Regions from separate parts of the Planifilum fulgidum genome, predicted to be linked through region 3. Evidence: riboswitches for the same ligand, from Rfam matches in the RefSeq annotation. Region 3 holds a riboswitch; each other region holds the start of a gene.
What was found. A riboswitch is a leader RNA that binds a small molecule or an ion and turns the genes downstream of it on or off. The one in region 3 is predicted to bind S-adenosylmethionine.
Positions count from the first base shown of each region.

Region 1: linked by a shared signal. The riboswitch ahead of BM063_RS13215 (MetQ/NlpA family ABC transporter substrate-binding protein) and the one ahead of BM063_RS05130 (nitrite/sulfite reductase) in region 3 are both predicted to bind S-adenosylmethionine.
Region 2: linked by a shared signal. The riboswitch ahead of BM063_RS01970 (homocysteine synthase) and the one ahead of BM063_RS05130 (nitrite/sulfite reductase) in region 3 are both predicted to bind S-adenosylmethionine.

Region 1 covers NZ_FOOK01000026.1:35,721-38,995, forward strand. Annotated here, with positions in the region: gene gcvPB (aminomethyl-transferring glycine dehydrogenase subunit GcvPB) at 1-172, shown strand, start outside; gene BM063_RS13210 (ferritin-like domain-containing protein) at 315-770, opposite strand; SAM riboswitch class I at 1,541-1,655, shown strand; gene BM063_RS13215 (MetQ/NlpA family ABC transporter substrate-binding protein) at 1,800-2,612, shown strand; gene BM063_RS13220 (methionine ABC transporter ATP-binding protein) at 2,648-3,275, shown strand, end outside.
Region 2 covers NZ_FOOK01000002.1:195,019-198,293, reverse strand. Annotated here, with positions in the region: gene BM063_RS01975 (FAD-binding oxidoreductase) at 1-874, opposite strand, end outside; SAM riboswitch class I at 1,209-1,318, shown strand; gene BM063_RS01970 (homocysteine synthase) at 1,395-2,696, shown strand; gene BM063_RS01965 (aminotransferase class I/II-fold pyridoxal phosphate-dependent enzyme) at 2,775-3,275, shown strand, end outside.
Region 3 covers NZ_FOOK01000006.1:74,671-77,945, forward strand. Annotated here, with positions in the region: gene BM063_RS05120 (phosphoadenylyl-sulfate reductase) at 1-64, opposite strand, end outside; gene BM063_RS05125 (DUF3906 family protein) at 121-348, opposite strand; gene BM063_RS05130 (nitrite/sulfite reductase) at 361-1,986, opposite strand; SAM riboswitch class I at 2,052-2,174, opposite strand.

The DNA.
Region 1 (3,275 bases), on a different contig from region 3:
GGAAACCCTCGACCGCTTCATCGACGCGATGATCCAGATCGCCCGGGAAGCGGAGGAAAACCCGGAACGGGTTCAGGAGGCGCCCACCGCCACGGTGGTGAAGCGCCTGGACGAGGTGACCGCCGCCCGGAAACCGGTGTTGCGCTGGGAGAAGAACGAGAAGGCGCAGTGACCTTGTATTCTGATCGCAACAAGGGACCCCGACCGTTTTCGGTCGGGGTCCGGTGTTTTGAAGGCTTTTCGTCGTGCGATCTGCCCGGGCGGATCAATCCTGTCCGCCCGGCATCCCGCCCTGACCGGGATGGGCGGGATGTTTACGGATCTTTGCAGCACAATTTGGTCAGGAAATAGTTGAAAGTGACGGCGTGCTGCTGTTCATCCAGAGCGGCGCGCCTGAAGGTCCGCCGGATGTGGGGATCGAAGGCCCTGTCGGAGATGTCGAGGTAGAAATCCACCGTTTCCAGTTCATCCTCGATGGAAAACTTCAGTCCCTGCCGATAATTCTCGGGAAGGGATCCCTTCGTCACCATCGGCTTGTGTCCGGTGAGTTTTTTGTAGATCCTGAGAAACCGTTTGTAGTGCTTGATTTCATCCCTGCGGATTTCCCGTATGCTGGTCCGTTCCTTTTCCGTCGGCGCCAGCCGGGCCAACGCTTCGTAATAGCCGATGGCCTGATATTCCCCGTTGATCGCTTTCGCGATGTCGGCGATGAGCCGGTTGATCGGTTCCGAACTGCTGGAGTCGGTGCCGGGGCAATAAAAGGCATTCATCCGCGACCCTCCCAGGAAACTGAGGCTAAATGCTCATTTCACCATATGGTTGCGTGTCCCGATGGGTGCGCCCATTTTGGGGGAAAGCCCCTTCCGCCAAGGGGGGGTATGGAGGCAAGAAAAAAGACGCGGTTGTCGAGGCCGCCGTTGATGCGGCGCCGTCGGGAGGCAATCCCCTCCCCGTCGCCCTGGAGGCGGACGGTTTCGCGGGGTGGAGAGGCCGTGCGTTTCGGGATGAAGATCTCGCCGCCGGACCATCCGACCCCCGGCACCTGTCGCGGAAGCCATTGGAGCGCTTCTTGCGGGGCTTGTTTCGGCGAAGACGATCCATATGAAACGCATCGAAAATTCTCTCGTTTCGGATTTCTTCCCAGCGTCATTTGAGTGATGCGGGCATGATTCGCCTTGGGACCGCCTGTTTTCGGTCACAGCCAACAATGCAGCCGGAATGCCGGCAGGCCGAAGCGCCGGACTTTCACCAAAGGCGGCGATGAATAATCGGTTGACGATCGTGGTCAGGAGTCTCGATCATCCCGGCACTCTTGGTGCTGCAGCCGGGTTGCATCCCATATTGCAACCCATTGCCGGCTTGCATGCGCCGATCATGGCGGTCGTTAGAATCTCCCCTGTGTCTGCCATTGGGTCGGAAAGATATCCGGTCCCAGATGCACGTCCGGCTGACCGTTGAAAAAAGTTGACGCCGCGCCTCGGTTTTCCTATAATAAATCCAAACAATTCTTATGTGAATAACATGTGAATATGGCGCTGCGCTCTTATCCAGAGTAGGCGGAGGGACTGGCCCGATGAAGCCCGGCAACCTTCTTGCGCTGAGCGGGAAAGGTGCTAATTCCTGCAAAACGGTGAATCCGTTTTGAGAGATAAGAGAGGCGGGAAGAAGATGGTCGTTGCATGCCTCTCTGTCTTTCAGAGGGGCATTTTTCATGGTTTTTTCGGGTGCGACCCCCCGCCCGGGCGTTGTCATAATTCCTGTTATTCTCATCAAAATACTAAGAAAAGGATGGATGACCCGTGAGAAATTTCGTCCAGTCGGTACTGATCAGTGTCCTTTTGCTTGCGGCGGTCGGCTGCGGCACCGATGCCGATGCCGGAAAACCGTTGGACGCGCATCGGTTGGTGGTCGGGGTTACGGCAGGTCCCCATGAACAGATCATGGAAAAGGTCAAAGAGGTGGCGGCCAAGGACGGATTGGACATCGACATCAAGGTGTTCAACGATTATCCGATGGTGAACATCGCCCTTGCGGAGGGGGAACTCGATGTCAATTCCTTTCAGCATGAGCCCTACCTGGAGCAAATGAAAAAGGACAAGAATCTGGACCTGGTGGCGGTTGCCGATACCGTCAACTTTCCGATGGGGATTTACTCCAACAGGATCAAGGACTTGAAGCAGCTGAAAAAAGGAGACAAAATCGGTCTGCCCAATGACCCGACCAACGGGACGCGCGCGCTGCTCCTGTTTGAACAGGCCGGGCTGATCAAGTTAAAGAAAGGCATCGGCATCCAAGCGACGGTGAAAGACATCGTGGAAAACCCGTTGGACCTGGAGTTGGTCGAACTGGAGGCGGCGCAGATTCCCCGCCAGCTGGATGAATTTGCCGCCGCCGCGATCAATACCAACTTTGCCGTCGAACACGGTTTGTTGCCCACCCGCGACGCCATTTTTATGGAGCCGAAGGATTCCCCCTGGGTGAATGTGCTGGCGGTGCGGACGGAGAACAAGGATGATCCGGTGATCCAGAAGCTGATCAAGGCCTACCATTCGGAAGAGGTGAAGCGTTTCGTGGAAGAGACCTTTAAAGGTTCCGTGGTTCCTTCCTGGTAACCGGAAAAATGCCGCTCTTGAAAAGGGGGAGGACGATGATCCGGCTGATCAACGTGTCAAAAACCTTTGTCACAAAAAAGGGGAAAGTGGAGGCACTCAAAAATGTTTCCCTCGAACTGAAAAAGGGGGAGATCTTCGGCGTGATCGGGCACAGCGGGGCCGGGAAGAGCACGTTGATCCGCTGCATTAATTTGCTGGAGCGTCCCACGTCCGGAACGGTGCTGTGGAACGGGGTTGATTTGATGTCTCTGTCGCCCAAACAGCTGAGGGATGCCCGGCGGAAGATCGGGATGATCTTCCAGGGGTTTCACCTGCTGAAAACGGCAACGGTTTATGAAAATATTGCGATTCCACTGAAACTTTCGGGAGTGTCGAAGAAGAACATCAAGGAGCGGGTGGAAAAATATTTGGATGTCGTCGGATTGAAGGACAAGCGCGATGATTATCCGAGCCAGTTGTCGGGCGGACAGAAACAGCGGGTGGCGATTGCCAGGGCGCTGGCGCATGAGCCGGAGGTGCTGCTGTGCGATGAAGCGACAAGCGCCCTGGACCCGGAAACCACCGATGCGATCCTTGAACTGCTGTTGAAGATCAATGAGGAATTCGGGATCACCATCCTCCTGATCACCCATGAAATGAACGTGATTCAAAAAATCTGCGATC
Region 2 (3,275 bases), on a different contig from region 3:
AGTTTACTGCTTTCGGGTATGACAACCACCGGATGATCTTCGTCGTGGGAGTGCCGACGCTCAATACAGGCTTCAACAGGCGTACGGCCTCCCTTTTTGGTCCCAGGAACAGCCCCTGCACGGTGACACGGCCTCCGATTTTCGGGCCGATTTCCAAGTAGGTGCCCAGCCTCGTATCGACGGAAGGAGCCCATCGCTGCCATACTCTGAATACCTTTGCGAACTGATTCCATGGCCAGATGATGCGGAATACTGTCGCCCCGGCTGGGGCACGATGCACTTTGAATTTGTATTTGGTATATATCCCGAAGTTTCCGCCGCCACCTCCGCGGGTAGCCCACAGGAGGTCCGCGTGATGGTTTTTGTCTGCACGAATCACCCTTCCCTTCGCATCCACCATTTCCACGCCGATCAGGTTATCGCTGAGAAGGCCGATCGATCGCTGGAGAGGCCCGATTCCCCCGCCGGGTGTGATGCCGCCGATGCCGACGGAAGGGCTGTCACCAAAGGGTGCCATAAATCCTTGCCGTGCGAGGGTCTTCACGATTCTTCCCACGGTGTTGCCCGTCTCGACGATCGCAATTCCCCTTTTTTTATCCAACCAGATGTTTTTCATATCGCTTACATCGATGACAATTCCCCCGTTGACCTGGGAGAGATTTGTTTCCAACGCATGCCTTCCGCTTCTGGCGCGAATGGGGACTCGGTTCTCACGGGCCCATCTGATGGCGTTTGCTACATCTTGCGTCCTTTGGGCAAACACAAACACTTTGGGAAATCTGTTCGTATGGGGATCCCAATTCTTGCGCGCACGTTCATAGCCCGGATCCCCTCTGAAGATGACCCGCCCGGTCAGCCGCGCTTTTGATTTCAACCTTTCCAACCTCCCCTGAGTGAACGTTGCAAATTATCCTATGTGGAACATCGGGGCATGGCGTGGACCGATACAGCGACGAAACCCATTTTTTCGTCGCATCCATCGCGAGCATATGAATGAAACTTTTTTTGCCGTTGAAAAGCGGAAAGCCGACCCTTATTCACCGGTTGGGTCGGCCGGGCTTTCAACGCATTCGACTTTGCCGGCGGTGGAGAGGGCGTCTTCGGGTACGCATTTTTTGAAAAAAGAATGTTGACGAAATTCTGGGGAATCCCTTATAATTAAATACAAGTTTTCAGACGGGAATGACAAGGGAATACCGCATGCAGCACTCTTATCCAGAGCGGCGGAGGGACTGGCCCGATGAAGCCCGGCAACCCCGGACACCGTCCGGAAGGTGCCAATTCCTGCGGAAACCTTCGGGTTTCCGAGAGATAAGAGGAGAGCGGCATCACCAAGCAGCCTCTTCTCTGGATAAGGGAAGAGGCTTTTTATTTAAAAAAAGGAGGAATCGTCGATGGCGGAAGAAAGGCAGTATCGGCCGGAGACCTTGGCGGTGCACGGGGGGCAGGAACCGGATCCCACCACCCTGTCGCGGGCGGTGCCCATTTACCAGACGACTTCTTACGTTTTCCGCGACACTGAACACGCGGCCAATCTGTTTGCCCTGAAGGAGTTCGGCAACATTTACACCCGGATCATGAACCCGACGCAGGATGTGTTTGAAAAGCGCATCGCCGCCCTGGAAGGCGGTGTGGGAGCCTTGGCGACGGCCTCCGGCCAGGCGGCCATCACTTATTCGATCTTGAACATCGCCAAGGCGGGGGATGAAATCGTCTCCTCCAGCAGCCTGTACGGGGGGACCTACAACCTGTTTCACTACACCCTTCCGAAGCTGGGCATCAAGGTGAAATTCGTCGACCCCTCCGATCCGGAGAATTTCCGCAGGGCGATCACCGATCGGACGCGGGCCGTCTTCGGGGAGATCATCGGCAATCCCAAGTTGGATGTGCTCGATCTGGAGACGGTGGCTGCCATCGCCCATGAAGCGGGGATTCCCCTGATCGTCGACAACACCTTCGCAACCCCGCACCTGTGCCGGCCCTTTGATTACGGGGCGGACATCGTCGTTCACTCCGCGACCAAATTCATCGGCGGCCACGGAACGTCCATCGGGGGCGTGATCGTCGATTCGGGGAAGTTTGATTGGACGAACGGCAAGTTCCCCGAATTGACGGAACCGGATCCCAGCTATCACGGCGTGTCCTACACCGAAGCGGTGGGTCCCATGGCCTACATCATCAAGGCCCGGGTACAACTGTTGCGGGACATTGGCGCGGCCCTGTCGCCCTTCAACGCCTTCCTGTTCCTGCAGGGGCTTGAAACGCTCCACCTGCGGATGGAGCGGCACAGCGAAAACGCGCTGAAAATCGCCCGCTACCTCCGGGAGCACGACGCGGTGGAATGGGTCAGCTATCCGGGGTTGGAGGACCATCCGTCCCATGAATTGGCGAAGAAATACCTGCCCAAGGGACAAGGCGCCATTCTCACCTTCGGTATCCGGGGAGGCTTGGAGGCCGGGAAGAAACTGATCGAAAGCCTGAAGCTGTTCTCCCACCTGGCAAACGTCGGCGATTCCAAATCCCTGGTGATTCATCCGGCCAGCACCACTCACCAGCAACTGACGCCCGAGGAACAGTTGTCCACCGGGGTGACGCCGGATCTGGTCCGCCTGTCGGTGGGCACGGAAGCGGTGGAGGATTTGATCGATGACCTGGACCAGGCGCTGAAAAAGAGCCAGAGCGCGGTGGGGGTCTGACCCGGAGCAGGGTTCAGGGAAGAAGCCGCGGCTGTCCGGCCGTTTTTGGACATGCACACACATCTGGGAGGGATCGGCGTGCATCTCGACTCCCGATTGGCGCAAATCGGAACCCGGAAGGATGAAGGCACCGGAGCAGTCAGTTATCCCGTCTACCACGCGACGGCCTACCGCCATCCCGCCCTCGGGGAAAGCACCGGTTACGACTATGCCCGGACGGCCAATCCCACCCGGGATGTGTTGGAAGAGGCGATCGCCGCCCTGGAAGGGGGAGACGCCGGTTTTGCCTGCAGTTCGGGGATGGCGGCGATCCAGACGGTCATGGGCCTGTTTTCCCGGGGGGATCACCTGGTCGTTTCCCTGGATCTGTACGGCGGGACCTACCGGCTGTTTGAACAGGTGCTCGCGAGATACGGCCTGTCCTTCAGCTATGTGGACATGCGGGACCTCTCCGCCGTCCGGAGGGCGATCCGCCCCCAAACCAAAGCCCTGTTCGTGGAAACGCCGACCAACCCGTTGCTGCAGGTGGCCGATCTCCGCGCCCTGGCCGCAGCGGCCCGGCGCCACGGATTGATTCTG
Region 3 (3,275 bases):
AATCCTTCGCCGCCCTTTGAATCTCCTTCCGCTCCACCTGGATTTTTTCGGATGATTCATTCATTCTTTGATCCCTCCCATTCATTCCATATTCGTCACCCTCCCCTTTGGTTCGCTCGTTCACAACGCAGCGGTCTCCACGACGAAGCCCTTTCCTTTTCCGGCGGAGCGCTTCTCCTCGATAACCATTTCGGTCACCGGAGGCGCGGCGATAAAGTGGCGCTCCAGCTCCCTCTCCGCCGCCGCGAACGCCCCTTCATCGCTGGCGGCGAGCAGGATGACATAAACGGTCCCTTTCCCCCGTATTTCCGCGGACACCTTATAGAGATAGATCCCTTCCCGGCTCATCGGCGCCACCCCTCAAGACGCCGCAGTCCGGCTCAGGATTTCGTCGAAGCGCCTCTGCAGGGCGTCGATTCCCACCCGCCTCACAAAGCGCCAAAAGGGCTCCTCCGGCTCGCGGTGCTCCTTGTAGAAGAGAATCAGTTCCTTCAACACCGGGGCCACCCGGTCCGCCGGAACCCTTCCCTTGAGAGGGGTGTTGAAGGTCGCCCCTTTCCCCAGATGGCCGCCGACGGAGACGGTGTACGCCTCGATCATCCCGTCGGACGTCTTCATCTTCCCTCCCATCAGGCCGATGTCGGCGATCTGCTGCTGTCCGCAGGAATTGGGGCACCCGTTGATGTGCAGGCGGATGGGGATGTCCAGCTCCACCTGTTCGTCCAGGTATTCAACCACCCGGCGCATCAGTGCCTTCGTCTCCGTCAGGGCCAGGTTGCAGAACTGGATTCCGGTGCAGGAGACCGCATGGCCGACGAAGGGCTTGGGATAAGGCGAAAGCCGCTGGAGAAGGGGTTCCGCCAGCAGATCATCCAGCCTCTCCTCCGGCACGTCGGGGATGATCAGGTTCTGGGTGTTGACGGTCCGCAGCGAACCGGAACCGTATTCATCCACCAGATCGGCCAGCCGGAAAAACTCCTCCGCGGAGGTCCGGCCCATCGGCACATTGAGTCCCACGTAGAAGTAACCTTTCTGTTTCTGGGGATGCACTCCGGTGAAATACCCCGCATTCCACCCGATAAGCCGGTCCTTCCCCCGGGACGGATAGGGACCGATGTAGGTTTCGAGCACCTCCAGGAACTTCTCCGCCCCCCAGTCCGCCACGAGGAATTTGAGTCGCGACCGGTGCCGCTTTTTCCGGTATCCGTAATCCCGGAACAGCCGGGTCACGCCCACGGCCACCTCCACCACCTGCTCCGGCAGAACAAACATGTCCAGTTGCTTCGCCATGTGCGGACGGGAGGAGAGGCCTCCCCCCACCCAGACGTGGAAGCCGACCGCCTCTTTTCCGTCGATCTCCTTGACCGCCGGCGTGAAGGCGAGGTCGTGGATCTGGGCGTTCGTCGCGTTGTAGACGTTGGACGAGACGGAAATTTTGTACTTCCGGGGCAAATTGGAAAACTCCCGGTTGAGAAGGAAAGTTCTCTCCAATTCCTCGACGATCGGACGGGTGTCGATCAGCTCGTGGGGGTCGATGCCGGCCAACGGATTGCCCACGATATTTCGGGGGCAGTCCCCGCAGGCCTCGTAGGGATGAAGCTCCACTTCCTCCAGCCGGCGGAACATGTCCGGAATGTGCTCGATGCGCAGCCAGTGGTACTGGACCGACTGGCGGGTCGTGACATCGATCAGCCCCCGCCCGTAGTCCCGGGCCAGTTCCGCCAGCACCCGCACCTGCCGGGAATTCAACAGTCCGGACGGAATGCGGACCCGCATCATGAAATGTCCGTCCTTGGGACGCTGCTGATAGATGCCCGCCCATTTCAGGCGGACGAAATCCTCCTCAGGAATCGACTCATAGCCCGACTTCGCCCACCGGTAAATATCCTGGATCACGTCCAGGCCGTCCTTTTTCAGCTTCAGCCGCTCCACCTCATTCAGTTCCGCCGCATGCTCCTCCCATTTCCACTTCCGCCGCTCGGCCATGGCTCACTCCCCCTTTGAAATGAAAAATCCCTTTCCCTGAAAAGAGGAAAGGGAATGGTTTTCCCTCCTCATCTTCAGGGACCCTAGTGCCCCACCGGAATTGGCACCGTGTCCCGCCTCCGAAGCGAGAGGCGAAACGGGTTGCCGAGGCTTCATCGGGCCGGTCCCTCCGCCTCTCTGGATGAGGAATAGGACGGAATATGCATAGGAATGTTTAAAATCTAACCTTCTTAATGAGTTATAAAATCCAATAAATAAGGTTAATTAACTATGTTTTAATCACAGGATATCCCGAGTTCTCTAACATGTCAACAGAAAAATGCAAAAACCACCTCTCAACCCTGGACGGTTTCCAGGGATGAAGGGGCGTGAGCCTGCCCGGCCCGCGAAAACAGGGGTGGTGCGGTGAACGGCCGGATGAGACGGCGTTTATGAAACCGTCAGAATAAGAAAAATCCGTACGCCTCCCGGCGGCGGGTGCGGATGCGGTCAGCGAAATCAAAAAAGCGCAGGCCATGAGGAGGTTGCTGAAAACGGCATAGAATCAGGAACAAGTTGAAGTGAAGGACGGGGGATGCTGTCGTGTCGGGAGGATCGGCTTTGGGCCGAAGTTTCCACATCGACCCGGCGGTTTCCAGCCGAGCAAAATGCGGGGATCGGCTATTTTTGAAAGTGATGCCGCATGCGTTTCCGCAAGAGGAAAATACAGGGGACCCCTGTTTTCCCGCTGCGTCATTTGCCGGAACGGATTCCGGAATGGATAGACCACGGGTGAAGAGCGGGTGATCGCTCTTCCCATAGGTTCCGCCCTATCCGTGACGGACAGGCTGCTCGGAGAAGAGATTCAAAGCATCCTCTTGGCACGGGTGGAAGATTTGGAAGAAAATCGGGAAGTCCGGCTTCCGGATATGGGTGGGGGCGGTCCCGTCGAGGCGTTTTGAAGCTTCCGGACAGCGGATGAAACGATTGAATCTTGGAATGCCTTGAACAGGTTCCGGAGATGGCTGCGGCGGCTTCCCGCGCTGTGTTCCCGTCTGCCGCATGCGACGGAGGCTTTCTTTGTCCGGATTACCGAATGAATCGGGAAATCTCCGCCGTCTCTTGGTATCCATGGGAAATCGAAACCATCCAGTTCGAAGAACTTCCGGCCGGGCTCCAGCCCTGGACATGGCAGCAGCTCATCGCCCCGGCGGGATGAAGCCGCCAAGGTTTGAAGTGCTCACCGACCTGAAGCGGATGTGGAACGTGCCCGCCTGGAAAAAGTGGAGGATGGTTTGCATGCGAAAGCG